DNA from 3 places in the Paenirhodobacter sp. YD-8 genome. Region 3 is predicted to be linked to each of the others. Evidence: riboswitches for the same ligand, from Rfam matches in the RefSeq annotation. Region 3 holds a riboswitch; each other region holds the start of a gene.

Region 1 (9,419 bases), 1.7 Mb from region 3:
CATGCAGCGCGCAGAGCACGTCATTCGCGGCGGGCAGGCGGGCGCGGGTGATCCCCTCGCTCACCATCCGCGCATCGCACAGGATCGGCGCGCCGGCCTGAAGCGCGGCGCGCGCCGCCGCCGCCATGCCGGGGGTGAAGCGCACCGCGCGCTCCAGCCCGACCATCCCCGCGGCATGGATCATCCGCACCACGACGGGTTCCTCGTCGGGGGTGAAGCGGGCAAGGTCGGCCTCGGTGCGGATCATCGCGAAGGATTGCGCATAGATCTTCGCGCCGTCCTTTTCGTACTCATAAGGCATCAGGAAAACTCCGGCAGGGAGGGAATGTCGGCCGCACCAAGCGCACGGCGGCAAGGGGTATCCGCGGTGCGGCCGCGGGCGATCAGGTCAAAGCCCGCGGGTGTCGCGGTCAGCGTCAGCGCGGCCGGCGCCGGATGGGCGCAGCCCTTGGCACAGCCCGAGACATGCAGCACCGTCCCGGGCGGCAGCGCGGGGGCCAGCGTGCGGGCGAGCGCCCGGGTCTCGGCCAGGGCCTGCGGGCAGCCTGGCGCGCCGGTGCAGGCGTAAACGCGCAAAAGCGGCTCGGCCGGGTCGGTGATCAGGCCCGGCAGCTCGGGCAGACGCGAAAGCCCCTCGACCAGCAGCATCCGCCAGGGTGTCAGGCGCAGCGCGCCAAGGCCGGCGAGCGTTGCCAGAAGATCGGCCCGCATCTGTCCGAAGGGGAAGGCCACGAACGCCCCCGCAGGGCACAGGCCCGGCCCGGGCGGGGCGCAGGCCGGCGCCGGGGCCAGTCGCGGGGCCAGCGCGCCCTCGGGCCGCGCGCCCCGCGCGGTCAGCGCCGCCATCCGGCCGCGGCCGTCCGTCACGCCACCCGCCGCCACGAACCAGCGGGCAAGCGCGATCGCCGCGGCGGGGGCTTCGGCCGCGGTCACTGGCGCGCCCTCGGCCAGCCCCTCGGCGCGCAGGATCAGCCCGCCATCCCGGGCGCGCTCCAGCCGGATATCGGCGGGCGTGCCTTGCAGCACCGGCGCCGCGCCGGTGTCGACGGCAAAGCCGAACTTGCCGGGCAGCAAAGGCGCCTCGGAAAGCGCCCCGGCCAGCGCCGCCGCAAGCGCGTCGGTCGCGACATCGGCAAAAGGGGTGACCAGGATGTTGCGCCGGGTCTCGGCCGCGACATCGTCGTCAATGAGCCCCGCCCCGCGCAAGGCCGCGATCAGCGGCGCGTGGCTCTCCGCCGTCACCCCGCGCAGCTGCACATGCGCCCGGCCCGAGAGGTCGATGATGCCGCTGCCGAAGCGCCGCGCCGCCTCGGCCACACGCGCCGCGGCATCGGCGCTCAGCCGCCCGCCCGGCGGGCGCAGCCGCACCACCAGCCCGTCGCCAGAGGCCATCGGGCGCAGCGCGCCCGGGCACCAGCCCTGAACCGTGAAACTCATCGCAGATCCTCCAATGCCGCGGCGATCGCATTGCGCCGGCTGTGCCACAGCCCTGCCTCGGCCAGCCGCCGGAACAGGTCGCGCAGCGCGGCAAGCGCGCCCGGGTTTTCCGCCGCCATGAAATCGGTCACCTCGGGCCGGCCAAGGGTCGCCTCGAAGTAGAGATCGAAGAGATGCGCCGGCACCGCGTCTGCAAGCTGCGCGAAGGCGGCCAGGTGATCGGCCGTCGCCGCGATCTCGGCCGCGCCGCGAAAGCCGTGGCGCATCATCCCCGCCGCCCAGTCCGGGTTCGCGGCACGCGCACGCACGACCCGGGCGATCTCTTCGGTCAGGCTGCGGGCGCGAGGGCGGGCGGGATCGGTGGTGTCGAGGTGGTAAAGCGCCGGCGCCGGCGCCCCGACCCGCGCCATCGCCGCGGCGAAGCCCGCCTCGTGGCCGGCGTAATCGACGGCAAGCAGCAGGTCGCTTTCGGGCAGATCCTGCGCATGGACGAAGGCATCCGCCCCGGCAAGCCGGGTCTCGAGCGCCGCACGTTCGGGCCGCACCGCGCCATCCGCGCCGATCGCATGGGCCGAGGCCGCAAGCCAGGCCTCACCCGCCGCCGCCCGCGCTTCGGGCGTCAGTGCCGCGGTCACATCGCCCATGCCCAGCCCGTATTGCCCCGGCCGCGGCCCGAAGACGCGCGGGATGCGGGCGGTATAGGGGTTGTCCTCGGGCGCCTCCTCGCGCCCCGCGAGCGCCGCGGCGCCGGTCTCGAAAAGCTGCGCAAGGGCCGGGAAGATGTCGCGGAAAAGGCCCGAGACCCGCAAGGTCACATCGATCCGCGGCCGGCCCAGAAGCGCCGCCGCGATCACCTCGACCCCGGTCACCCGGCCCGATTGCGCGTCCCAGACCGGTTTCAGCCCGGCGAGCTGCAGCGCCATGGCGAAATCCTCGCCCGCGGTGCGCATCGTGGCCGAGCCCCAGAGATCGACGACCAGACCCCGGGGCCAGTCGCCGTGGTCCTGCAGGTGGCGGCGCAAGAGCTCCTCGGCGTGCGTCACCCCCTGCGCATGGGCGGCGGGCGTCGGCACCGCGCGCGGATCGACGGAAAACAGGTTCCGCCCGGTCGGCAGCACGTCCGAACGCCCCCGCGCCGGACTGCCCGAGGGGCCGGGCGCCACCCGCCGCCCGGCAAGCGCCGCGATCAGCCCCGCGCGCTCGGCCGCGCCACAGGCGCCCCGGCCGAAGACGTGGAGCCCGTCGCCGAAGCGGCTTTCCTTCAGGTCGCAGACGAAGCGGTCGATGCGGGTGATCGCCTCGGCGGGGCTGGCGCCCGCAGGCAGGCCAAGGTCCTCGGCGACGCCGCTTGCCGCCGCCGCGTCGCGGATCGCGTCGATCAGCCGGTCGCGCCGCGCCGGGTCGAGACCATCGGCGGTCGAATATTCGTCAAGCAGCGCCTCGAGCCCGGCCAGCCGCTCGGGCAGTGCGGCCTCGGTCAGCGGCGGCGGCAGGTGGCCAAGCGTGACCGCCCCCAGCCGGCGCTTGGCCTGCGCGGCCTCGCCCGGGTCGTTGACGATGAAGGGGTAAATGACCGGCAGCGGGCCCAACAGCGCCTCGGGCCAGCACGCCGCCGAGAGCGCCACCGCCTTGCCCGGCAGCCATTCGAGCGTGCCATGCGCCCCCATGTGCACGAGCGCCTGCAGCCCCTGCGCCCGCAGCCACAGGTAGAAGGCGACATAGCCGTGCCGCGGCACCCGGGCGAGGTCATGATAGTCGGCCTCGCGCGCCGTGACCTCGCCACGTTCGGGCTGCAGCGCCAGCAGGATCTTGCCCCGGCGCAGCGCGGCGAAGTGGAAGGCGCCATCGTGGCAGGCGGGGTCCTCCGCCGGCGCGCCCCAGGCGGCGGCCAGATCGTCGCGCAGCACTGCGGGCAAGGCGGCAAGCGCCGCCTGATATTCCGCCAGCGGCCAGCTCAACCGCTCGCGCGCCAGCGCCTCGGCCCCCGGCCCCGGTGCGATGTCATAGCCCTCGGCCGAAAGGTCATCGAGCAGCGCCCCGGTCGAGGCGAGCGCATCGAGGCCCACGGCATGGGCCATCTGCCAGCTCCGCCCCGGATAGGTCGACAGCACCACGGCCACCGCCCGCGCCGGGGCCGGGGTGGTGGCCAGCCGGTGCCAGGCCGCAACCCGCGCCACCAGCGCGGCGATCCGGTCGGGCTCGGGCGCGTGGATCAGCCGGGCGTGTTCCAGCACCGCGTCGCGCGCGGCCGGCGCCTTGAACGAGACGACCCCGGCAAAGATCCGGCCATCGACCTCGGGCAGCACGACGTGCATCGCCAGATCGGCGGGCGACAGGCCACGCTCGGCCGCGGCCCAGTCGGCGCGGGCGGCGGTCGACAGCGCGCCCTGGAAGACCGGCACATCGAGCCCGTCAAAGGGTGTGCGCCCCGCCGCGCCCTGCGCCGAAAAGGCGGTGAGGTTGACCACCGCGACCGGCGGCGCCGCGGCCAGATGCGGGGCGAGCCAGTCGGCAAAGCCCGGCGCCTTGAGCGAGGGCGCAAAGCAGGCCGTGGCCTGAAACCCCGCCGCCCGCAGGGCCTCGATCAGCGCCGCGACCGGCGCCATGTCGGCGGCCGTCAGCCAGGCGCGGTAACAGGGCACAAGCACCCGCGGCCCCTCGCCCACAGGCGCGGGGGTCACCCCCGCCTCGGGCGTCCAGAAGCCGAATTCGGGGAGCGCCGCCGGTGCATCGGGCTCGGGCGCGGGCAGGCCCGCGGCGCGGGCCAGGTGGCACAGCGCGGCGCGCGCGGCCTCGGCTCCGCCCGCATCGCACAGCGCGGCAAGGGTGGCGAGCGTCTCCGCGGGCAGGGTCGAGGCCTCGGCCAGCCGCGGATCGGGCCGGCCATCGGCGGGCAAAACGGCCAGCGCCATGCCCCGCCGCCGCGCCAGATCCTGCACCGAGGCAAGGCCATAGGGCCAATAGCCCTCGCCGCCGATCAGCCGGATCAGCACCGCCTTCGCCCCCCCGAGCGTGCGCTCGAGATAGGTATCGACCGAGACCGGGTGGCGCAGCGCGGCCAGGGGGGCAAGCCGCAAGGGCGGCAACGCCCCCGCCGCCGCATGCCAGCCCTCCGCGAAAGCACCGAGATCCGAATCCGAGAAGGACAGCACCACCAGATCCGCGGGCGATTGCCCCAGATCGGTCGGCACCTCGGTCTCCTCGAGCCCGTGGCTTTCGCGGAAGACGACATGCATCAGGCGGCGGCCTCGCTCAGCGCGGCGCGGATCGCCCCGGCGTCGACATCGGCGCGTTCGGCGATCACCACGAGGGCCGAGCGGCGCGGATCGGCGCCCCAGGGCCGGTCGAACTGCCGCCGCACCCGCGCGCCGACCGCCTGCACCAGAAGCCGCATCGGCTTGCCGGTGACCGCGACATGGCCCTTCACCCGCAGGATGTTGCGCTCGGCCGCCAGCCGCTCGATCGCGGCGACGAGACGCTCGGGATCGGCGACCTCGGGCAGATCGATCACCACCGTGTCGAAATCGTCATGCTCGTGATCGCCATGGCCGTCGTGATGCGAGGGGCGCGCGGCAAGGTCGTCCTCGGCCGCGGCGGCAAGCCCCAGCACCACGGCCGGGTCGATCGCGCCCTCGACCATCGGCAGGATCGGCAGCGGCCGCGGCGCCTCGGCCTCGATCGCGGCGCGGGCGGCGGCAAGCCCCGCCTCGCCGGCGAGATCGGCCTTCGACAACAGCACGATATCGGCGCAGGCGATCTGGTCCTCGAACACCTCGGACAGCGGCGTCTCGTGGTCAATGCTGTCATCGGCGGCGCGCTGCGCATCGACCGCGGCCAGATCCGGGGCAAAGCGCCCGGCCGCCACCGCCTCGGCATCGGCGACCGCAATCACCCCGTCGACGGTGATGCGCGAGCGGATCGCCGGCCAGTCGAAGGCCTTGAGCAGCGGCTTCGGCAGGGCAAGGCCCGAGGTCTCGATCAGGATGTGGTCGGGGCGGATAGGCTGGGCCAGAAGCGCCTCGATCGTCGGGATGAACGCGTCGGCGACGGTGCAGCAGATGCAGCCGTTCGCCAGTTCGACGATATTGTCGAGCGGACAGCTCTCGTCGGCACAGGCGCGCAGGATGTCGCCGTCGACGCCCACGGTGCCGAACTCGTTCACCAGGATCGCCAGGCGCCGGCCCTGCGGGTTCGCCATCAGATGGCGGATGAGCGTGGTCTTGCCGGCACCGAGAAAGCCGGTGATCACGGTGACGGGGATCTTGGTCAGGTCGGTCATGGTCACTCCTGCGGGGGGATGCGGGCAAGGCTTTGCTTGCGGAAGATCTCGGGGCGCGCGCGCCAGGGCACGAGCCCGTCGGCGCTGGCGACATAGAGCGCGGCGCCGGAGAGGATCTCGGCGGCGTTCTCGGGGCTCAGGCGGCCGTAGACATAGCTCCACTTGCCCGGCGCGCTCAGCGCCACGGCACAGCCCTGCGCACAGGCCGAAAGGCATTCGACGCCCCGGATGCGCAGCCCCTCGGGGCAGGAGCCCGCGGCCAGTGCGGCCAGCAGCGCGGCACCGGGGCGCGCGCCCTCGCCGGGGTCCTCGCCCGCCCTGCGGCAGGTGGTGCAGACATGAAGTGTCGCGGTCATCGCCCGTCCTTCCAGTTCGCGGAAAGGGGGCTGGCCAAGGGATCGGCGGGCACACGGGGGCGACCGGCAATCCACCCGGTCGCGGCACACCCCGTCCGCCCGTAATCGTCAGCGCTGGCAGGTCTCCCGGCTTGCGGATCCAGGGTTTCCCCAACGGGCGCCCACCTTCCCGGCCAAAGGCCAGTGGCTTGGGCGACCTTTCCGGTCACGGTCGCGGGGGCGGCTGCGCTTGAGGCCCGGCAAGGCCCTATCGCATTCCCTCTTCGCCTGTCGTAGGACAGGAACCAACGCGCGGCCACCAGAGGCCCGGGCGCGCGATTTGTCAAGCCGAAGGAGAGCCGCGATGACGCCCGAGACCGAAGCCGACGCCGCCCGCCACGCCGCGAAGATGGCCAGGAAGAAGGCCGCGCGCGACCGGATGATGGCGACGAAGACCGGCGAGAAGGGGCTGATCATCGTCCATACCGGGCCGGGCAAGGGCAAGAGTTCGTCGGGCTTCGGGATGATCCTGCGCGCCATTGCGCATGAGATGCCCTGCGCCGTGGTGCAGTTCATCAAAGGCAGCTGGGACACCGGCGAGCGGCGCCTGATCACCACCCATTTCGGCGATCTGTGCCGCTTCGTCGCCTCGGGCGAGGGCTTCACCTGGGAGACCCAGGACCGCGAGCGCGACATCGCCGCCGCCCGCGCCGGCTGGGAGAAGGCCAAGGAGCTGATCCGCGACCCCGAGATCCGCATGGTGCTGCTCGACGAGATCAACATCGCGCTGCGCTATGGCTATCTCGACCTCGACGAGGTCCTGGCCTTCCTACGCGACGAGAAGCCCGAGATGACCCATGTCATCCTGACCGGCCGCAACGCCGCCGAGGCACTGATCGAGGCGGCCGATCTGGTGACCGAGATGACGCTGGTCAAGCACCCGTTCCGCGCCGGCATCAAGGCCCAGCCCGGCGTCGAGTTCTGAGCCCGGACCGGGGGCCAGCCCCCGGACCCCCGAGGTATTTCGACCAAGAAGAAAAGGAAATCTCAACCTTGCCCTGCAAGAATCGATCTGCGGTACAGGGAGAGGTCCCGATGACCGCCCAGGAAGAAAGCGTCGCGCCTCCCCCGCCCCGGCGGCCCGAGGCGCGACGCCGTCTTGGAAACCCCGTCCTGTCATTCTTCTTGGCCCCAAATACCTCCGCCGGAGGCTCCCGCACTCTCGGCCGCGCGACGGCGGGAGTCCGGGGATGACGGCGTTGATGATCCAGGGCACGGGCTCGAACGTCGGCAAGTCGATGCTGGTGGCCGGGCTGTGCCGGGCGGCGCGGCGGCGTGGGCTGAGCGTCGCGCCCTTCAAGCCACAGAACATGTCGAACAACGCGGCCGTCACCGCGGACGGCGGCGAGATCGGCCGGGCGCAGGCGCTTCAGGCGCGGGCGGCGGGGCTTCTGCCCGTCACCGACATGAACCCGGTGCTGCTGAAGCCCGAGAGCGAGACCGGGGCGCAGGTGATCGTTCAGGGGCGGCGGCGCGCCGTCACCGGGGCGCGCGACTATGCCACCTTCCGCGCCGGGCTGATGGGGGCGGTGCTCGACAGCTTCGGCCGGCTCTCGGCGGCGCATGACCTTGTCCTCGTCGAGGGCGCGGGCAGCCCGGCCGAGGTGAACCTGCGCGCGAACGACATCGCCAACATGGGCTTTGCGCGCGCCGCCGGGGTGCCGGTGGTGCTCGCCGGCGACATCGACCGCGGCGGGGTGATCGCGCAGATCGTCGGCACGCAGGCGGTGCTGGACCCGGCCGACGCGGCGTTGGTGCGCGGCTTTGTGGTGAACAAGTTCCGCGGCGACCCTCAGCTCTTCGACGACGGCTATCGCTTCATCGAGACGCGCACCGGCTGGCCCGGTTTCGGCGTTCTGCCCTGGTTCTCCGCGGCGCATCGCCTGCCCGCCGAGGATGCACTCGACCTGGCCTCGGGCCCGGCCTCGGGCGGAGTGAAGATCGCCTGCCTCACCTTCTCGCGGATCGCGAATTTCGACGATCTCGACCCGCTTGCGGCCGAGCCGGAGGTCGAGCTGGTGATGGTGCGCGCGGGCGAGCCGATCCCGGGCGATGCGCGGCTGGTGATCCTGCCCGGCACGAAATCGACGCGCGGGGATCTCGCCTTCCTGCGCGCGCAGGGCTGGGACACCGACCTCGCCGCCCATCTGCGCCGCGGCGGCGCTGTTCTGGGCATCTGCGGCGGGTATCAGATGCTGGGCCGCGTGATCGCCGATCCCGAGGGGATCGAGGGGCCCGCGGGCGAAAGCCCCGGGCTGGGCCTTCTCGACGTGACCACGGTGATGACGCCAGAGAAGCGGTTGAGCCGGGTCTCGGCGCGTCATGCGGGCACCGGGCTGGCGGTCGAGGGCTATGAAATCCACATCGGCCGCACCGAAGGGCCGGACCGCGCCCGCCCCTTCGCCGATATTGCCGGCGCGGCGGAGGGCGCGATCTCGGCCGACGGGCGGGTGAGCGGCAGCTATCTGCACGGGCTCTTTGCCGCCGACGACTTCCGCGCGGCCTTCCTCGGCGGGCTGGGCATTGCCGCCTCGGGGCGCGGGCACGAGGCCGGGGTCGAGGCGGCGCTCGAGGCGCTCGCCGATCACGTCGAGGCACATCTCGACGTGGGCGGGCTTTTCGCCCTCGCGCGCTAGCGGGCGAGGGCTGCGCTCAGGCGGCCCCATTCCGCCGCGCCGCCCGGCAGGCCAAGGCGCAGCCAGGTGGGTGACCAGGGGAAGATCCGCGACCAGATCCGTTCGCGGGCAAGGCCCTCCTGCGCCGCCGGTGCATCGGGGGTGGCATAGGTGCGAAACAGCGCCGTGCCGCCGACGAGCGACCAGCCCGCGCCCTGCGCCAGCGCATCGAGGCGGAGGGCCTCGGCCTCGAGCCGGGCGATGGTCGCCGCGCGCCAGGGCGCATCGGCAAGCGCGATCCGGCCGATCTCGAGCGCGGGGCCCGAGACCGGCCAGGGCCCGGCCGCGGCCTCGAGCGCGGCGATCGTCGTGGCATCGGCGAAGACGAAGCCGAGGCGCACCCCGGCAAGGCCCCAGAACTTGCCGAAGGAGCGCAGCACCGTCAGCCCATCGGTGCCCGCATGGGCGGCAACCGACAGCCCCGGCACCGGGTCGGCAAAGCTTTCGTCGACCACCAGCCGACCGACGGCGCCCGACAGCGCCAGCAGATCGGCGGGTGCGTGGGTCTGGCCGTCGGGGTTGTTCGGGTTGACGACCACGGCCAGATCGGCACCGGCGAGGTCCGTCAGCCGCGCCACCTCCTCGACCTGCCAGCCGGCGGCGCGCAGCTGCGCGGCATGCTCGTTATAGGTC
Region 2 (9,419 bases), 1.8 Mb from region 3:
CAAGACCGAGCGTCGCCTTCGAGCCCGCCGGCGCCGCCAGCAGCAGGTCCTTGAGGTTGCGCGAGAAGACGGCGATCGCCTCTTCCTGCGCCCGGCCGCGCATCTCGGCGGTCAGATCGAGCATCATCGACAGCGACAGCTTCACCCGCCAGGTCCAGCCCGCGACGCTGCGCAGCCAGACATCGCCCGGCGCCTGCGTGCGCGCATCAAGCACCGCGCCGACCATGGCGACGGCACGCTCGGCGCCGGCCTCGTCGGGCCCGATGTCGAGCGTCACCACCCCCTCGTTCGAGGCGCGCAGCAGCGCGAGCGCGCGGTGGCTCGGGATCGTCGCCCAGTCCTCGGCATGGTCGAAATAGTCCGAGAATTTCGCGCCCTTCTCCTCCTGCCCGGCGACGACCTTCGCCGTCACCTTCGCCTCGCGCGACAGGAAGGCGCGCAGCTCGCCCAGAAGGGTCGCGTTCTCGACCAGCCCCTCGGCGACGATCTCGCGCGCCCCGGTCAGCGCATCCTTCACCGTCGGCACCGCCTCGGTCAGGAAGCCCTGCGCCAGCGCCTCGGGATCGGCGCGGCGGTCGGCAAGGATGCCCTCCGCGAGCGGCGCGAGCCCGTTTTCCCGCGCGATCATCGCCTTGGTGCGGCGCTTCGGCTTGTAGGGCAGATAGATGTCCTCGAGCTCGGCCTTGGTGCCGGCGCCGGCCAGCGCGCGGGCGAGATCGTCGGTCATCTTGCCCTGCTCGGTGATGCTCGAGACGATGGCGGCGCGGCGGGCCTCCATCTCGCGCAGATAGATCAGCCGGTCCGCGAGCTTGCGCAGCTGCGTGTCATCGAGCCCGCCGGTCACTTCCTTGCGATAGCGGGCGACGAAGGGCACCGTCGCGCCACCGTCCAGAAGTTCCGTCGCGGCGCGCACCTGCTCGGGGCGGGCGTCGATTTCGGCTGCGATGGTGCGGGCGATGCGGGCGGCTGTGTCCATGCTCTCCTCCGGGGTTTGGAGCGCCTTTCTAGCCCCGCCCCCGGCCGCCGCCAAGGGCGGGTTTGGCTTGACAGCGGCGCGCCGCCGGGTCCTGATCTGGGCCGAAAAGGAGATCCGCGATGACCCAGTTCGAGCGCGATGTGGAAGAGCGGCTGGTCCGCTACGCCTCGGTCGACACGCAAAGCGACGAAGCGTCGGCGACGCAGCCGAGCACGGCGATCCAGCTCGATCTGGCCCGGATGCTGGCCGGCGAGCTGACCGCGATCGGTGCGGCCGAGGTGACGGTGACCGAGTATGGCGCGGTGCTGGCGACGGTGCCGGCGACGGCCGAAGGGCCGGTGATCGGGCTTCTGGCGCATATGGACACCGCGCCGGCCTATCACGCGACCGGGGTGAAACCGCGGGTGATCCGCGGCTATGCCGGCGGGCCGATCACCTTCCCCGACGCCCCCGATCTGGTGCTGAGCCCCGAGACCGCGCGCTATCTGGCCACGAAGATCGGCGATGACATCATCACCGCCTCGGGCCTCACGCTCCTTGGCGCCGACGACAAGGCCGGGGTGAGCGTGGTGATGACGCTCGCCGCGCATCTGCTCGCCCATCCCGAGATCGCGCATCCGAAGCTGCGCCTCGCCTTCACCCCGGACGAGGAGATCGGCCGCGGCGTCGATCCGCGCCTGCCCGCCGATCTGGGCGTCGATTTCGCCTATACGCTCGACGGCGGCGCGCTTGGCGAGGTCGAGCACGAGACCTTCTCGGCCGATGGCGCCAAGGTGAAGATCACCGGCGTCTCGACCCATACCGGCACGGCACAGGGCAAGATGGTGAACGCGCTGCATCTGGCGGCAAAGCTGATCGAGCTCTTGCCGCAGGCGACCCAGACCCCCGAGGTGACCGGCGGGCGTGACGGCTTCTGGCATGTCTATGCGCTCACCGGCACCGCGGCCGAGGTCGAGCTGAGCATCATCTTGCGCGATTTCGAGCTGGAGGGCCTCGCCGCGCGCGGCGAGCTGCTGCGCACTGCCTGCGCCGCCATCGCCGCGACCGAGCCGCGCGCGAAGGTCACCTGCGAGATCCGACCGCAATATCGCAACATGCGCTATTGGCTGGAAAAGGACATGACGCCGGTGACGCTCGCCCATGCCGCCTGCCGCGCCGAGGGGATCGAGCCCGTCGCCCGTGCCATCCGCGGCGGCACCGACGGTTCGCGCCTGACCGAGATGGGCGTGCCCTGCCCCAATGTCTTCACCGGCATGCAGGAGATCCACGGGCCGCTCGAATGGATCTCGGTGCAGGACATGGCGGCGGCGGTGCGGGTCTGCCTGCGGCTCGTGTCGCTGGCGGCACAGGCATGAAGGAGACAGACATGACCGATCTTCTGTTCGAGGCCCCGGCCCTGCCGACCCTGCCGGTGGCGGGTCAGTCGGCCCGCTATCCGGTGCGGCGCATCTTTTGCGTCGGCCGCAACTATGCCGAACACGCGAAGGAAATGGGCGCCGAGGTCGACCGCGAGTCGCCCGTCTATTTCACCAAGTCGGCCTTCGCGCTGGCGGCCTCGGGCAGCGCGCTCCCCTATCCGCCGGGCACGCAGGACCTGCACCACGAGGTCGAGCTGACCGTGGCGCTTGGCGCGCCGCTCTTCCGCGCGAGCGAGGCCGAGGCGGCGGCAGCGGTCTTCGGCTATGCCGTCGGGCTCGACATGACCCGGCGCGATCTGCAGGCGGCGGCGAAGGCGAAGCGCCATCCCTGGGACACCGGCAAGGATTTCGAGGGCTCGGCCATCATCGCCGAGATCACCCCCGCCGCCACCTTCGGTGCGGTGGCGGATCAGGCGATCGCGCTCACCGTGAACGGCGCGCCGCGGCAGGGCTCGGGCCTGGGCGAGATGATCTGGTCGGTGCCGGCGCTGCTCGCGCATCTGTCGACGCTTTACCACCTCGGGCCGGGCGATCTGGTGATGACCGGCACGCCGTCCGGCGTGGGGGCGGTCGGGCCGGGCGATGTGCTCGAGGGCACGATCGCCGGGCTGGCCCCGGTGCGGCTGACGATCACCGCGCCGGAGTAAGCTCAGGCCACCAGCTGCACCAGCGCGAAGGCGAGGCCCGAGATGAAGACCGCCGCCAGCGCGCCAAGCGCCAGCGGCCGCAGCCCGCGCGCCTTCAGCCGGCGGATGTCGGTTTCGAGCCCCATCGCCGCCAGCGCCACGGTGAGCAGGAAGGCAGTGCCCCTGGCGATCGCCGCATGCAGCGCAGGCGCGGGCGGCAGCACGGTGTTCAGCAGCACCACCGCGATGAAGCCGAAGACGAACCACGGCAGCGGCGGCCGCGCCGCGCCCTCGGCCCGCTCGCGCCGCAGCGCGCCCAGCGTCAGGATCAGGGGCGCAAGCAGCATCACCCGGCTGAGCTTGGCGATAGTGCCGAAATGCCCCGCCTCCTCGCCGCGGGCAAAGGCCGCCCCCACCACCTGCGCCACCTCGTGGATCGAGGCGCCGGTCCACAGCCCATAGGCGCGCGGGCCAAGGTCGATCGCCGCGGCCAGCATCGGCGCGCCCAGCATGGCGAGCGTGCCGAAGACGGTGACACAGGCGATGGCATAGGCGACATCCTCGTCATCGGCATTCGTCACCGTGTTCACCGCGATCACCGCCGAGGCGCCGCAGATCGAGCTGCCGGCCGCGATCAGCTCGGCCAGCGGCGCCGGGACGCCCAGAAGCCGGCCGAGCAGCTTCGTCACGGTGAAGGTCGCGACCAGCGTCACCGCAATCACCGCAAGGCCCGAGACACCGACCGAGGCCGCCTGCGTCAGCGTCAGCTGGAACCCCAGAAGCACCACCCCCGCGCGCAGCACCCGCTTGAGCGAGAAGGCGATGCCCGGTTGCAGCACGGCGATGGTGCCGAGGGTATTGCGCCAGACGACGCCCAGGATCAGCGCGAGAACAAGCGGGCTGAGCGCGGCGATGCCCAGCACCGCCTGCCCCGCCATCGCGAGCAGCGCAAGGGCAAGGCAGAGCGCAAGGCCGGGGGCGACAAGGCGCAAAGGCAGCGCCGGGCGGGGAAGAACGACAGAGGTCATGGCTGGAACTTTCGCTGGATGCCCCCTCATCGCCCGACGCATTCAACAATTCCAATTCATAATTCTGGTAAAATCGTTCGTTTCTACTTATTAATCTCGCATGACGCCCGAACAGCTCCGCATCTTCCTGGCCGTCGCCGACCGCGCCCATGTCACCCGCGCGGCCGAGGCGCTTGGCCTGACGCAATCGGCGGTCTCGGCGTCGCTGGCCACACTCGAGCGCGCCCATGACGTACAGCTTTTCGACCGGATCGGCCGGCGCATCGTGCTGACCGCCGAGGGCGCGGCCTTCGTGCCCGAGGCGCGGGCGGCACTCGACCGGCTGGAGACGGCGCGGGCGGTGCTCGATGATCTCGGCGCGCGGCCGCAGGGCGTGCTGCGGATCTGGGCGAGCCAGACGGTGGCAAGCTATTGGCTGCCGGCGCTGCTGGTGCGGTTTCGCGCCACCCATCCGCAGGTGCGGCTGCGGCTCGATGTCGGCAATACCGCGCAGGTCGCGGGGGCGGTGCGCGCCGGGGCGGCCGATCTCGGCTTTGTCGAGGGGGCGGTAAGCGAGGGCGAGCTGCGCGCCCGCGCGGTGGCGCGCGACCGGCTGGTTCTGGTGGGGCCTGCGCGAGGAGGGCTCGGGCACGCGCTCGGTCGCCCTTGCCGCGCTCGACCGGCTGGGCCTCGACCCGGCGGCGCTCGAGGTGGTGCTGGAGCTGCCCTCGAACGAGGCGGTGCTGGCCGCGGTGGCGGCGGGCGGCGGGATCTCGGCGCTGTCCGAACGCGTCGCGGAACATGCCGTGGCCTCGGGCGCGGTCACGCTTGCCCCCCTGCCCGGCGCCGAGCGGCCGTTCACCGCGCTGAGCCACCCCGAACGCCACCGGACCCGGGCGATGGCGGCGTTCCTTGAGCTTGCGGGTTAGCTGCGCCGCAGCAGGTAGATGTCCATGATCCAGCCATGTGCGGCGCGCGCGGCGGCGCGGGTGGCCAGGATCTCGGGCCCGGCCTCTGCCAGGGGGCCCGCGTGCAGAACCTCTTCGGCCATGCCGACGAAGGCGCCCCACCAGATCGTCACCCCCTCGGGCGCAAGCGTGGTGAAGGCGCAACCGCCGTCGAGCATCACCACAACCGTGTCGGCACCCTCGGGCCAGCCGTCGTCGCGCAGCCGCCGCCCGGTGGTGATCACGACCGGCGCGCCGATCTCGTTGAGCGGGATCGCATGGGCGGCGCAGAGCGCCTGCACCGCGGTGATGCCGGGAATGACGCGGGTCGTCACCGGCAGCACCCGGGCCAGCCGCGCCGCGATGCGCAGCGTCGAATCGTAAAGCGAGGGGTCGCCCCAGACCAGGAGCGCCACCCGCCCCACGGCGCCGATCTGCGCGCGGATCTCGCGCTCCCAGGCGGCGGCGATGGCGTCGTGCCAGTCGTCCACGCCTTGCCGGTAGGAGGGATTTTCCGCCTCGCGCACCGGCAAGGCGAAGTCGACGATGCGCGGGCCGGGTGTGCGCAGATGGGTTTCGCACAGCGTGCGGCGCAGCCCGGCAAGGTCCGACTTCTCGGCGCCCTTGAGCGGGATCAGCACCAGATCGGCCGCGTTCATCGCGTCGATCGCCTGCAGCGTCAGATGCCCGGGGTTGCCGGTGCCGATGCCGATGAGGGTCAGTTCGATCATGCGTGCTGTCCGCGGGCGGCAGGGTGCCCCGCCGCCCGCAGGTCCTCAGGCGTAAAGCCGCGGGGTGACGAGGGCCGAGCCGCGCAGCGCGTTCAGACGCTTCGCCACCGCCAGCACGCCAAGATCGACGAGCGGTTCGACGAGGATCACCGTCATGTAGGCCACGCCGAAGGTCGCCACCTGCGAGACCGCGCCAAAGCCCTGACCATAGAAGGCCCAGAAGCCGACCCAGGCGACGATGCCGCCCTGATAGGCGGTCGAGAGCGCGAGGGCCTGCGTATAGCGCAGCTCGACATAGGGCGTGCCGGGCGCGATCAGCCGCTTCGCCAGCATCTGCAGGCCGAAGAGCGGCACCAGCAGCGTGGTCATGTTCATCCCGTATTGCGGCAGGTCGAAGGGCGCGAAGAACAGCCCCTGGACCAGCAGGCCAAGCGCCAGCCCGATCGCCGCCGGCGCCGCGCCGAGGATCAGGAACAGCGTCGAGCCGAGGATCAGGTGGACCTCGGACACGCCCACGGGCATGTGCGGCAACACCTCGAAGAAGGTGAAGACGAGAGCGGTGGCGATCGCCGAGCGGGCGATCAGCGAAACGGCGCCCTGCGCGCGGATCGCCTCAAAGGCGGTCTTCAGCGTGTAGACGCCCGCAGTGGCAGCGGTGGCATAGCTCAGCAGCAGCTTGGCGCCGGTGACGATACCGGGTTCGATATGCATGTCGGTCTCCTTGCCGTCACACCCGACGGCGGTTGAGGTTGCCTGCTGGCCGGTCTCCTGGCTCGCGGGTCGCAGCACCTCTTCGCCTTCCCGGGGAAACCCCCAGTGGCAATGTGAAGGGCGCTCGCCGCATACAGTCGCGGGGGCGGCCGGGGCTTCGGGCGCCGCAACTGGGTCCGCCCTTCCCCGTTCCCGATGAAGCCCGGCGCTTTGCGCGTGATGGGCACCATGCAGGGGTTCAGATAAACGCCAACGGCGCGCTCAGGTCAAGCGCCGCCGGTCTCTCCGGGCGGCAGGCCGAAGGGGGCGAGCGGGCCATAGAAGATCAGCGCCGGATGGTCGGTGCGCGCGCCCGCCAGCACCTCGGCCAGCTCCGCCACGGTCGAGCGCAGGAAGCTCTGACCCTCCTGCCCCACCGCCTCGGCCAGCATCGCGGGGGTGTCGGCCGGCAGGCCCTGCGCGATCAGCCCGCGGGCGAGGTCCGGGAAGGTGCGCTTGCCCATGAAGACGACGGTGGTCACCCCGGGATCGGCGAGCGCGGCCCAGTTGAGCGTCTCGGGCAGGCCGCCGGTGACGTCGGCGCCGGTGACGAATTGCAGCCGCCGCGCGGTCAGCCGGCGCGTGAGCGGGATGCCCGCATGCGCCGCCGCGGCACAGGCCGAGGGCACGCCCGGCACGATCTCGTAAGGGATTCCGGCGGCCAGAAGCGCGCCGATCTCCTCCTCGAGCCGACCGAAGATGCCCGAATCGCCCGACTTCAGCCGCACCACGCGCTTGCCGGCCTGCGCGTGCTCGACCAGGAGCGCGTTGACGTGTTCCTGCTTCGCCGAGGGCCGGCCGGCGCGCTTGCCGACCGCGATGCGCTCGGCCCCCGGCCCCGCATGGTCCAGCACCGGCCCCGAGGCAAGATCGTCGTAAAGCACGACATCGGCGCGCTTGAGCCGGTCGACCGCCTTGAGGGTGATCAGCTCGGGATCGCCCGGGCCGGAGGAAACGAAGGAGACGAAGCCGGTCATGCGCTGGCCTTTGCGATCAGGTGGAAGAAGGTGCCGGTGACGCGCCCGCCGCCCGGGGTGAGGCGCGTCGAGCCGGTCTCGGCCACCGCCGCGCCGGTGGCGTCGGTGACGGCGGCAAGCGGCGCGTCGGGCTGGGCGAGGATCGTGGCATAATGGAACTCGTGCCCGCGCAGGCGGGTGCCGGGCGGGGCGACGGGCGTGGGCGCCGCAAGCGTGGCGAGTCGATATCCGAGATGCATCCGGCGTGTCGCGAAAGAGGTTTCGAGCCCGAGGAGCCCGGCCATAGGATAGCGCGCCCCGTCGGCCGCGACGAGCCCCGCGCCAAGCACCATGTAACCGCCGCATTCGCCATGCACCGGGCGGGTTTCGGCAAAGGCGCACAGCCCGGCGCGGAAGGTCTCGGCGGCAGCCAGCCGCGGCGCGTGCAGCTCGGGATAGCCGCCGGGCAGCCAGCAGGCATCGGCACCCGGGTCGGGCGCCTCGTCGGCCAGCGGCGAGAATGGCACGATCGTCGCCCCGGCCGCGCGCCATTCGGCCAGAAGATGCGGATAGACGAAGGAAAACGCCGCGTCGCGGGCCAGCGCGATGCGCCCGCCGGGCGGGGCAAGGCGCGGCACCGGCCCGGCGTCCATCGGCACGGACATGGCCACCGCCTGCATCCGCTCAAGATCGCAGCAGCGCGCGATCACCGTGCCCGCCTCGGCCAGCAGCGCATCGAGTTCCGAGGTCTCCTCGGCCTGCACGAGGCCCAGATGCCGCTCGGGCAGGCGGATGCCCGCGGCGCGCGGCAACACCCCCAGCACCTCGATCGCCACCGCCTCGAGCCCGCGCCGGATCAGCGCCTCGTGCCGCGCCGAGGCGACGTTGTTCAGCACCACGCCGGCAAGCCGCACATCGGAGCGGTAACGCGCAAAGCCAAGCGCCATCGCCGCAGCCGATTGCGCCGCGCCCGAGGCATCGAGCACCAGCACCACCGGCCAGCCGGTGAGCGCCGCGATATCGGCCGAGGCGCCGATCCCCGCCTCACCCGGCACCGCAACCCCGTCGAACAGGCCCATCGAGCCCTCGGCAATCACCAGCCCCGCGTCATCGGGCGCGGTCAGCGCGGCGATCTGCCCTGCCGTCATCGCCCAGCTGTCGAGGTTGACCGAGGCGCGCCCGGCGGCGGCGGCGTGAAAGGCCGGGTCGATGTAATCGGGCCCGCACTTGAACGGCCGCACCGCGACGCCACGCGCCCGCAGCGCGGCAATCAGGCCCAGCGTCAGCGTGGTCTTGCCGGTGCCCGAGGCGGGCGCGGCGATCAGCAGCCCCCCCGTCATCCGCCTTGTCATCCGCCTTGTCATCCGCCCCGTCATGCGCCCGTATCCGGGAAGCGCGGCGCCACACCGCGCGGGCGGAAGCGGCGGTCGTAATCGCCGGCGTACAGACGGCTTTCGCCGAAGTCCTCGGCGCCAAGCGAGCGGCCGACGAGGATCAGCGCGGTGCGCTCGCCCTCGCCCACCGCCGGGTCGAGCGTGCCGAGCGTGGCGCGCAGCACCCGCTCGTCGGGCCAGCTTGCCCGCCAGACCACCGCCACCGGGCAATCGGCGCCGTAATGCGGCGTCAGCTCGGCGATCACCCGCGGCAGCACATGCACCGACAGGTGGATCGCCAGCACCGCCCCGGTCGCGGCGAAATTCGCCAGCGTCTCGCCCTCGGGCATCGCCGAGGCGCGCCCCGAGGTCCGGGTCAGCACCACCGATTGCGCGACGCCGGGCAGGGTCAGCTCGGCCCCCAGCGTCGCGGCGGCGGCGGCGAAGGCCGGCACGCCCGGGGTGACGTCATAGGGAATGCCGAGCGCGCGCAGCCGGCGCAGCTGCTCGCCCATCGCAGACCAGACCGACAGATCGCCCGAATGCAGCCGCGCCACGTCCTGCCCGGCGGCATGGGCCGCGGCGATCTCGTCGATGATCGCATCAAGGTTGAGCGGCGCGGTGTTCACGATCCG
Region 3 (9,419 bases):
GCCTTCCAGGCATGGATCTGCGCGCGGTTGATGTCGCGCGTGCTGGCCGTGTCCTTGAAGAACAGCGTCAGCGACAACCCCTGATCGACATGCTGGGTCGCCGCCGCATAGGTGTCGACGATCGCCTCGGGTCCGATCTCATAGGCGTCGCGATAGAACTCAAGGTTCTCGTTCGTCATATAGGCGGCGGGGTAATAGACCCGGCCGATCTTGCCCTCTTTCCGGATCTCGATCTTCGCGGTGATCGGATGGATTGAGGAGGTGGCGTTGTTGATGTAACTGATCGAGCCGGTGGGCGGCACCGCCTGCAGGTTGCGGTTGTAAAGCCCGCCCTCCATCACCGCGTCCCGCAGCGCGGCCCAATCCGCGCGGGTGGGCACGGCGATGCCGAAGCGCTCGAAAAGGTCGGTCACCGTCTCGGTCTCGGGCAGCCAGTCGCGGGTCACGTATTTCTCGAAGAAACGGCCATCGGCATATGTCGAATTCTCAAACCCGACGAAGCTGCGCCCGCGCTCGCGCGCCAGCACGTTCGAGGCGCGCAAGCAGTGGTACAGCACCGTGGCGAAATAGATATTGGTGAAGTCGATACCCTCGGGGCTGCCGTAATGGATGCGCTCGCGGGCCAGGAAGCCATGCAGGTTCATCTGGCCCAGCCCGATCGCGTGGCTTTCGTCGTTGCCGCGCCGGATCGAGGGTACCGAGTCGATCGCCGACATCTCGCTGACCGCGTTCAGCGCCCGCACCGCGGCCTCGACCGTGGCGCCGAGGTCGCCGCCATCCATCGCCTTGGCGATGTTGAGCGAGCCGAGGTTGCACGAGATGTCGGTGCCGAGGTGGCGATAGCTCAGGTCGTCGTTGAACTCCGACGCCTCGTTCACCTGCAGGATTTCCGAGCATAGGTTCGACATGGTGATCCGCCCCGCCACCGGGTTCGCCCGGTTTACCGTGTCCTCGAACATCAGGTACGGATAGCCGCTCTCGAACTGGATCTCGGCGAGCGTCTGGAAGAAGGCACGCGCATTGATTTTGCGCTTGCGGATCTTCGGGTTGTCGACCATCTCGCGGTAGCGCTCGGTCACCGAGATCTCCGAGAAGGGCTTGCCATAGACCTTCTCCACGTCATGCGGCGAGAACAGGTACATCTCCTCGTTGCGCTTCGCGAGTTCGAAGGTGATGTCGGGGATGACGACGCCAAGGGACAGCGTCTTGATCCGGATCTTCTCGTCGGCATTCTCGCGCTTGGTGTCGAGGAAACGCAGGATGTCGGGGTGATGGGCGTTCAGATAGACCGCCCCCGCACCCTGCCGCGCGCCCAGCTGGTTGGCATAGCTGAAACTGTCCTCGAGCAGTTTCATCACCGGGATCACCCCCGAGGACTGGTTCTCGATCCCCTTGATCGCGGCGCCCTGCTCGCGGATGTTGGTCAGCATCAAGGCCACGCCGCCGCCGCGCTTCGACAGCTGCAGCGCCGAATTGATCGCCCGGCCGATGCTCTCCATGTTGTCCTCGATGCGCAGCAGGAAGCACGAGATCAGCTCGCCGCGCTGCGCCTTGCCGGCATTGAGGAAGGTGGGCGTCGCCGGCTGGAACCGGCCGGCCAGCATTTCGTGCATCAGCCGCAGCGCCAGCGCCTCGTCGCCGCGGGCGAGCGTCAGCGCGACCATCACCACCCGGTCCTCGAAGCGTTCGAGGTAGCGCTTCCCGTCGCGGGTCTTCAGCGTATAGCTGGTGTAATACTTGAACGCGCCGAGGAAGGTCGGGAAGCGGAACTTGACGCGAAAGGCCGCGTCCCAGATCCGCGCGAGGAAACCGGCGTCGTACTGGTCAAGGACATGGCCCTCGTAATAGCCCTCCTCGACCAGGTAGCGCAGCTTTTCCTCGAGCGAGTGGAAGAACACGGTGTTCTGGTTCACGTGGCTCAGGAAATACTGCCGCGCGGCCATGCGGTCGGCGTCGAAGCGGATGCGCCCCTGATCGTCGTAAAGGTTCAGCATCGCGTTCAGCGCATGATAGTCGAGCCCCTGCCATTCGGCGGGCACGCCCTTGGCCGGGGCGGCGTCGCTCAGATCGCGGTCGAGAATTGCGTCTTCCAAAACCTGTCCAGTCCTTCTGTGACACGGGCGATATCGGTGGGCGTGCCGGCCAGCTCGAAGCGATAGAGCACCGGCACCGCGCATTTTTGCGCGATGACATCGCCGGCAAGCGCGAAGAGCGCGCCGAAATTGCGGTTGCCGCTGGCGATCACGCCGCGCAGCTGCGCGCGGGAGTCCGGATCGTTCAGAAACCGGATCACCTGTTTATGGACGGCGCCGCGCCCTGCCCCGTCGGCATAGGTCGGCGTCACCAGAACGAAGGGCGCGCGGGGGGCGGGCATCGGCGCCTCGGCCGCGACCGGGATCCGATCGGCGGGCAGGCCGAGCGCACGGATGAAGCGCGCGGTATTGCCCGAGCGCGAGGAGAAATAGACAAGCCCGCCCATCCGCTCAGGCCAGCGCCGCGATCTTGTCGGGCCGGAACCCCGCCCAGTGGTCATCGCCGGTCATCACCACCGGCGCCTGCCGATAGCCGAGCTCGGTGACCCGGGCGAGCGCCTCGGCATCCTCGGTCAGATCGATGAGGTCGAAGGCAAGGCCGCGGGCGGCCAGCGCACGGGTGGTGGCGGTGCATTGCACGCAGGCCGGTTTCGAATAGACGGTGATGCTCATCTCGGGTCCCTTGTCTGTGCCATAGGGCGGCAGGATCAGGGACGCGGGCAGATGCGGACGCGCCGCATTGCACAACGCCTCCGGGCCCACCGACCGGTTCGTCTCTTGCGTCCTGGCAGGTCTCCTGGCTCGCGGTTCGATCGCTTCCCCCTCCTTCCCGGCGCAGCGCGCCAGTGGATCAACGGGGTCGGCTCACCGCTCACAGTTGCGGGGGCAGCGCCGGTCTTACACCGGCTTCCCTTTTCACCCGCGACGAGTCGCGGGCACCAAGACAACATCATTTAGATACACCCGGGGCAAACATGTCAATATCCGGTATATAGCGCACCAATCGAGCAGGTCAGTATCTGACGATACCACTGCTCTGCTCCCTGAGAACTGGATTGAGCCACAACGTCGTGGCCGACGTGTCCGGCCCTTTGCGGACGGTCAGTCACCCCTTCCAATGGGTGCGAGGTTGGCCTCGGTCACTTTCATTCGGTTCGAGGAATATCGAGCAACGGGCCCGCGTCGATGCCGCGCCGAGCTAAAAGCTCGGGGCGGCAAACCACGAAGCAGCCTTTAACGCCATCCCTGACAGCCTGTTCGGCCTGCACCTCGTCGGAAAGCTTGAGCCACCGTGATTTGCCTTGAAACACGGGCGTCAGAACATAGCCCGAGCTGATCCAGCCGCCCGGGAAGAAATAACGCTCTGCTCCGACAGCAGGTTGAACACTGACAGGCAAGACCACTGCCGCTTTCTTCACCTTGGGTGGCCGCGCCGTCGGAATTGCGAACGCTCTGAGCCGCTCAAGACCATCGTAGTCCATCCGTTCCGGCTCACGAAGCCGCGGATCTTCAACATGCAACTGTCGCAGGGTGAAACGGTCTTTGCCAAAATTGCAGAGCGCACAGGAGATCACGACATTTTCAACCGACGATCTGCCCCCATGGCTATGGGGCTCAACATGATCGAATTGCAGCCAAAGGGATTGGAAACCAGCATGTTGCTTCGACGGGTCACGACTATCCCAACCGACCGCTACGGGGTACAGTTTTGCCGCGATCTTTCGAATATCCGCATGAACCACAGGAATGCCGCAGTACCGGCAGCGGTAACCATCACGCTCAAGAACCGCTGCACGAATATCCGGTGCGATGTTACGGTCAGGATCGCGCTCAGATTTTGGAATGACCGAGGTGTCTCCCAGCGGCTTCATCTCCACGACATTCTTAATTACGCCCACCCAAGAAGAATTGAGCCAATCCCACACCTTCGGTGAGTCCGCTTGTCGAAAGAGATCATCGGCCTGGGCGAAGTCACCATGCACATGCGCATCTGCCGCGCCTTTCATGGCGTCCCAAGCGGCAAATATCTCTGGAATTGGTTCCTTGATACAGCGGCGCATTTTTCTCTCGCGTCCCTCCGGTCGATAAAACAACCGTAGAGGCTCCTATTTCGCGTCACAAGGAATAGCAGCTTAGCCTCTCCGCGATCAGTGTCGCATACGCCCGCCCATCCCCGTCGAGGACGGCCTGTTTCCCGGTGAATTTCTGCGCAACGCTGCCGTTCATACATGGCGCAGCCACCGGCCGCTTCCCGCCCCTCACGTCGATCCGAGGCCGGAAAAGCGGCGCAGTGAACGAACGGCTGCTTTTGCCAGACGCTGCAATCGGGCTGCCGCACACGCATCGGGCGGCTCTCGCCCATAAAGACATATCTCTAACGTAAGACAAGCCGGAACTGCCGCCGCCTCAGCAACGAGAGGTCATCCTTGTCAATCTATCCCGACACGGGCGATTGCTCTACGATCAGTACGCCAGTTTCGATCTGTTCTCGGACGAAGCGCTTAAAGCTCGGAGGCCAGACACGGATGAACCGCTCCGGGTTTGCCGGAGGCTCCAACTCCTGAGTAGGATGGAGCATCATGAGCAAGACCACGAACAAATTTTCTCCCGAAGTGCGCGAGCGTGCAGTACGCTTGGTTCTCGACACTGAGGGTCAGCATGGATCGCGTTGGCAGGCGGTCATGTCGATTTCCGCGAAGATCGGCTGCGCACCCCAGACCCTGAACGAGTGGGTCAAGAAGGCCGAGGTCGACAGCGGTAAGCGGGCTGGCGTCCCGACAGACATGGCCGAGAAGATGAAGGCGTTAGAGCGTGAGAACCGCGAGTTGCGCCAGGCGAACGAGATCCTTCGTAAGGCATCAGCGTATTTTGCGATGGCGGAGCTCGACCGCCGGTCGAAGTGATGGTCGGGTTCATCGACGATCAGCGAGGGGAGCACGGGGTCGAGCCGATCTGCAGGGTTCTGCCGATCGCCCCGTCCACCTACTACGATCACCTGGCGAAGCGTACCGATCCGGCCCGTTTGTCGGATCGCGCCCGCCGCGACGCAGTCCTGCGGCCCGAGATCGAGCGCGTCTTCGAGCAGAACTGGAGGGTATACGGCGTGCGCAAGGTCTGGCGTCAGCTGGATCGGGAAGGCCTCGATGTCGCCCGTTGCACAGTCGCCAGGCTGATGAAGGATATGGGTATTCAAGGCATTATCCGCGGCAAGCCGCACAGAACGACGGTGCCGGATAAAAAGGCTCCCTACCCTTTGGACAAGGTGAACCGGCAGTTCAGGGTTCCAGCGCCGAACATGCTTTGGGTTAGCGATTTCACCTACGTCGCCACCTGGAGGGGCTTCGTGTATGTGGCTTTCGTCATCGACGCCTACGCACGCCGGATCGTCGGCTGGCGGGCAAGCCAAACAGCACACGCAGGCTTCGTTCTCGATGCCCTTGAACAGGCTGTCCATGATCGCCGCCCGGTCAAGGGCGCAGGGCTCGTCCACCATTCCGACCGCGGGTCGCAATACCTGTCCATTCGCTACACCGAGCGTCTGGGAGAGGCCGGCATCGAGCCATCCGTGGGCAGTGTCGGCGACAGCTACGACAACGCGTTGGCCGAGACAATCAACGGCCTCTTCAAGGCAGAGGTCATCCATCGGCGCGGTCCGTGGCGTAACTTCGAGGCCGTCAAATATGCCACCATCGAATGGGTCGACTGGTTCAACAACCGCCGCTTGCTCGAGCCGATCGGGAACATTCCCCCGGCGGAAGCAGAGGTGAACTTCTACGCCGCTCTGGAAACTGAAGACATGGCTGCGTAACTAATCGAAATCAGCCTCCGGCAAACCCGGAGCGGTTCACGTCAACGGCATCACCTGCTCCATGAGCCGGGCGGGCAATGTCTGGGACAACTCCGCAATGGAGAGCTTCTTTTCATCGCTGAAAACCGAACGGGCGGCCCGTAAGGTCTACCGAACCCGCGAGGAGGCGCGCGCCGACGTCTTCGACTACATCGAGCGCTTCTACAACCCGCGCAGACGGCATTCGAAACTGGGCTACCTAAGCCCCATGGAGTTCGAGGCGCGCGGCGCTATGCTAGCTTAACCTGATGTCCACAAAACCGACAGCAGGCCAGTCTGCAGATCTCCGAGAGCGAGGAGATCAGAACATGTCAAAAGCAAAACAAAGATGCGGGCATCAAGGCTCGCGCAGCCCAAGCCAGATGCTGATGCTATCAAACAGCGCCATCAATGGATTGCGGCGGGCCTGGTTCAGCGCTGCGGGGGATTTGGCGACGAACCTGGTTCAGATGCTCGCGGCCGGCCTCGGGATGATGATCTTCCTCGCAACCTCCACCGAGGCGCTGTCCGCACCGCAGATCAGATGCACCTTCTTTGCCAGCCCAAGGCGACGTGCGGCCAGTAATCTGTCCGGAAAACGCTGAAATCTGCTCCGACGCTCAGTTCAAAACATGCAGGCGTCCGCAGATTTCAGGCAAGGCCTCCGCCTGCAGACGAGAAGACAAAGCGTCCTCGCGCAGCAGATCTTCCGTCAGATAACGGTGGAATTTTTCAAACACGAGGTTGGGACGGCCGGCAAACAGGTTGACCGCACCTCCCGACGCCAGTCGATCAAGGCTTTCGGCAAGCGGCAGATCTGCCTTGGCGCTGGCGATTTCGAGAAACCCGTCGTGTTCCTGCACCTCGTGGCCGAAGCTTTGCAGCGCCAGGGCCAGGGTGGTGTTCTTCACGGTCCCGCAGCCGGTCGCGATGAAGAAGGTGCTTTCGCCGGTCTGCACCACCGGGGATGTCTCGAAGCCGAGAGCATGGTAATTTCGGCGAGCCTCTGCGAGCAGTTCGAGCGCAGGACGGTCCATATAGCCGGGATCGCGGTCCCCCTCGAAGATCTCGCGCATCCTTGAGATGACCCGATCGTGGATCACTCCGGGGGAGCCTCCGAACAGGGGCGGCACGCCCGCTTGCGACGGCGTTACGGTGATCGCCCTGTTCGCGGTGTCGACCTCCTGCACGGTCCAGCGCCTGCCCGAGAAGATCAGCATCATCCCCCGGGACAGAACGTTCTCGAGAGGGATGGAGCCCAGATCCCTCCCCCCCGCGATCAGCCGGTATTCCTCGGGCGTCGGGAAGACAGCGTAGAACCCATAATGCCCGACCAGCTTTTCACCGACCTCCCCCAGCAGCAGAAGGCCATTCTGCGCCTGCTCGATCAGCCGGGCGTCAGACGTGCCGATCGCGCGCAGGACCTCGAGGAAGAGCGGCGCGGACACCTGCCGAAACGGCCCGTCCTGACAAAGCTGGCGATAGAGCTGCGCCGCTGTTGCACCGCCCCGGCCGGCGATGACCGACAAGACCTGATGCACAAGCGTCGACAGGTGCAACGCGTCCGGCCGTGGCGGTTCACACCAGCCTTCGAGCAATAACTCGATCATCGCGACCGCACGCACCAGCCCCAGACGAAGCCGGTCGACCAGGCTGCTGTCCGCCGCCAGTCGCGTTTCGATCGAATATTGTCGCAAGATCGCCGGCTGCCCCGCGCGTCGCCCCGAACGCCCCAGCCGTTGCCGCAAGGACGCCACGCTGAAAGGGGCGCCGATCTGGGCGACACAGGTGACATCGCCGATGTCGATTCCAAGCTCCAGCGTCGAGGTGCAGACAGCGGTGGTCGGCTTGCCCGCGTCCTTGAGCCGGCGCTCGACGAAGTCACGATGTTCGCGCGACAGGTTGGCGTGATGGGGGTAAAACTCCTGTGGCAGATGGGCGGTCTCGCAAAGTTCCCGCAGCCGGTCAGCGTAGATCTCGACCTGCTGCCGGGCCCCGGCAAAGACCAGATTGTTGCTGCCGCGCAGGTGCCTGAAAAGATGCTCGGCCACCGCGTCCGTGGCAGACGGGCCGGCGTCGTTCTGGTTGCCGGAGACATAGCCGCGCAACTGCAGGCGCAACTCGGCCTCCCCTCCGGTCGCCTTGACAAGCTGCACCGCCTCCGGATCGTCCGCGCGCAGATAGGCGCGGGCAATCGCCATGTCCCCCAGTGTCGCCGAAAGGCCGATCCGCCGGATCGGATGCCCGTTCGAGCGCTCGAGCCGCGCCAGCAGCGATCGCACCTGGACGCCCCGCTCGCTGTCGAGAATGGAATGCAACTCGTCGAGCACGACCGCCCGCGTGGCGCCGAAAAGCCGCGGGATTTCCAGCCCGCGCCGCACGAACAGCGCCTCGAGAGACTCAGGCGTGATCAGCAGAATGCCGCGCGGCGCCCTGAGGGCGCACGCCTTCACCGAAGCCGTCACATCACCATGCCACGGCGTCACCGGCAGGCCGGTTTCCTGGCAGATGTCGTCAAGCCGCCGCGCCTGATCGGTGATCAGCGCCTTGAGTGGCCCGATGTAAAGCAGGTCGAACCCGCTCTGTTCGGCCGGAGCCTGCAGAACCTGCGAGATCAGCGGCAGGAAGGCCGCCTCGGTCTTGCCGCCTGCCGTCGATGCCGCGACGATGACATCGTCGGAGCTATCGCAAACCGCGTGAATTGTCCGCGCCTGAACATCGCGCAATTCCGTCCATCCCTGTGCCCGGACCCATTTCTGGACCGGCCGGGCAAGCTTTTCGAAGGCGTTGCTCACCCCCGTCATCCTACAGGCGGAAGCTGGTCAGCTCGTCGTCGCCGCCGTCGGGCAAAGGTGCGGCCCCGGTGACGTCGTCCACGTCACTCATGTCGTCCCCCTGATCGGCACGGACGTCAATCTGCTGGATCAGGTCGGACCAGGCGACGCCGGGATTTTGCTGCAACACCGCCAGAAGGTTCACGAAGGCCGTGACGGTGTTGCGCGGGGTGCGGAAATAGGCCTCGCCGATCCGTTCGGCGCAATGCGCCATGAAGGCCTCGAGCGCCGCATCCGGGAGCATCCCGTCCTCCTCCTGCATCACCGCGCGGATGTTGTGCAGGAGCACGAAGAGATCCTCGGGCGTCAGGCTGGCAAGCCGCACCACCGGCCCCGAAAGATCGACGAGCCCGTCGCGAGCGAAGGTGTTTTCCGCCAGCCGCGATTGCAGTGCCTCATAGCTGTAAAGCCCGCGCCGCGTGTTCATCAGGAACTCCGGCGTGCCCCCCATCAGGAAGCCGAGGTTCTCAGCGCTGCCCTGCAACACGTCGTTGAGGATCCGCAGGATCTGCTCGTAATTGGCGTTGCGGGCCTGTGCCGAGGTCAGCTTGAACAGGTTCACCATCTCGTCGAGACCGACGAGAAGCCCCTTGTAGCCCGCCGCGCGCACGAAGGCGGACATCAGCTTCAACTGATCGTAGACGCCAGCATCGTCGACGATCGTGCGCACGCCAAGTGCCTTGCGGGCATCCGTGCGCGTGGCGAACTCGCCGCGCAGCCAGCGCA

The links. Region 3 has a riboswitch for cobalamin ahead of nrdH (glutaredoxin-like protein NrdH). Riboswitches for the same ligand answer to the same signal wherever they lie in the genome.
Region 1: it holds a riboswitch for cobalamin, as region 3 does, so the genes downstream of both, AC0QTQ_RS16850 (DUF1636 family protein) here and nrdH (glutaredoxin-like protein NrdH) in region 3, are expected to answer to the same signal.
Region 2: it holds a riboswitch for cobalamin, as region 3 does, so the genes downstream of both, AC0QTQ_RS16785 (energy-coupling factor ABC transporter permease) here and nrdH (glutaredoxin-like protein NrdH) in region 3, are expected to answer to the same signal.

Annotation. Positions count from the first base shown of each region.
Region 1 is NZ_CM152649.1:3,468,602-3,478,020, forward strand. It holds gene AC0QTQ_RS16830 (precorrin-8X methylmutase) at 1-301, opposite strand, end outside; gene cobG (precorrin-3B synthase) at 301-1,437, opposite strand; gene cobN (cobaltochelatase subunit CobN) at 1,434-4,673, opposite strand; gene cobW (cobalamin biosynthesis protein CobW) at 4,673-5,716, opposite strand; gene AC0QTQ_RS16850 (DUF1636 family protein) at 5,719-6,072, opposite strand; cobalamin riboswitch at 6,172-6,376, opposite strand; gene cobO (cob(I)yrinic acid a,c-diamide adenosyltransferase) at 6,416-7,036, shown strand; gene AC0QTQ_RS16860 (cobyric acid synthase) at 7,302-8,747, shown strand; gene cobD (threonine-phosphate decarboxylase CobD) at 8,744-9,419, opposite strand, start outside.
Region 2 is NZ_CM152649.1:3,454,976-3,464,394, forward strand. It holds gene AC0QTQ_RS16755 (Tex family protein) at 1-976, opposite strand, end outside; gene pepT (peptidase T) at 1,096-2,331, shown strand; gene AC0QTQ_RS16765 (fumarylacetoacetate hydrolase family protein) at 2,343-3,041, shown strand; gene AC0QTQ_RS16770 (YeiH family protein) at 3,044-4,048, opposite strand; partial or broken gene AC0QTQ_RS16775 (LysR substrate-binding domain-containing protein) at 4,149-4,956, shown strand; gene cobF (precorrin-6A synthase (deacetylating)) at 4,953-5,705, opposite strand; gene AC0QTQ_RS16785 (energy-coupling factor ABC transporter permease) at 5,751-6,416, opposite strand; cobalamin riboswitch at 6,447-6,663, opposite strand; gene cobA (uroporphyrinogen-III C-methyltransferase) at 6,683-7,432, opposite strand; gene AC0QTQ_RS16795 (cobyrinic acid a,c-diamide synthase CobB) at 7,429-8,751, opposite strand; gene cobM (precorrin-4 C(11)-methyltransferase) at 8,784-9,419, opposite strand, start outside.
Region 3 is NZ_CM152649.1:1,439,681-1,449,099, reverse strand. It holds gene nrdE (class 1b ribonucleoside-diphosphate reductase subunit alpha) at 1-1,994, opposite strand, end outside; gene nrdI (class Ib ribonucleoside-diphosphate reductase assembly flavoprotein NrdI) at 2,063-2,479, opposite strand; gene nrdH (glutaredoxin-like protein NrdH) at 2,484-2,705, opposite strand; cobalamin riboswitch at 2,803-2,991, opposite strand; gene AC0QTQ_RS07070 (HNH endonuclease) at 3,179-4,093, opposite strand; one part of gene AC0QTQ_RS07065 (IS3 family transposase) at 4,613-4,901, shown strand; AL1L pseudoknot at 4,894-5,010, shown strand; one part of gene AC0QTQ_RS07065 (IS3 family transposase) at 4,901-5,841, shown strand; partial or broken gene AC0QTQ_RS07060 (IS3 family transposase) at 5,885-6,124, shown strand; gene AC0QTQ_RS07055 (hypothetical protein) at 6,189-6,464, shown strand; gene AC0QTQ_RS07050 (DEAD/DEAH box helicase) at 6,480-8,654, opposite strand; gene AC0QTQ_RS07045 (ATP-binding protein) at 8,665-9,419, opposite strand, start outside.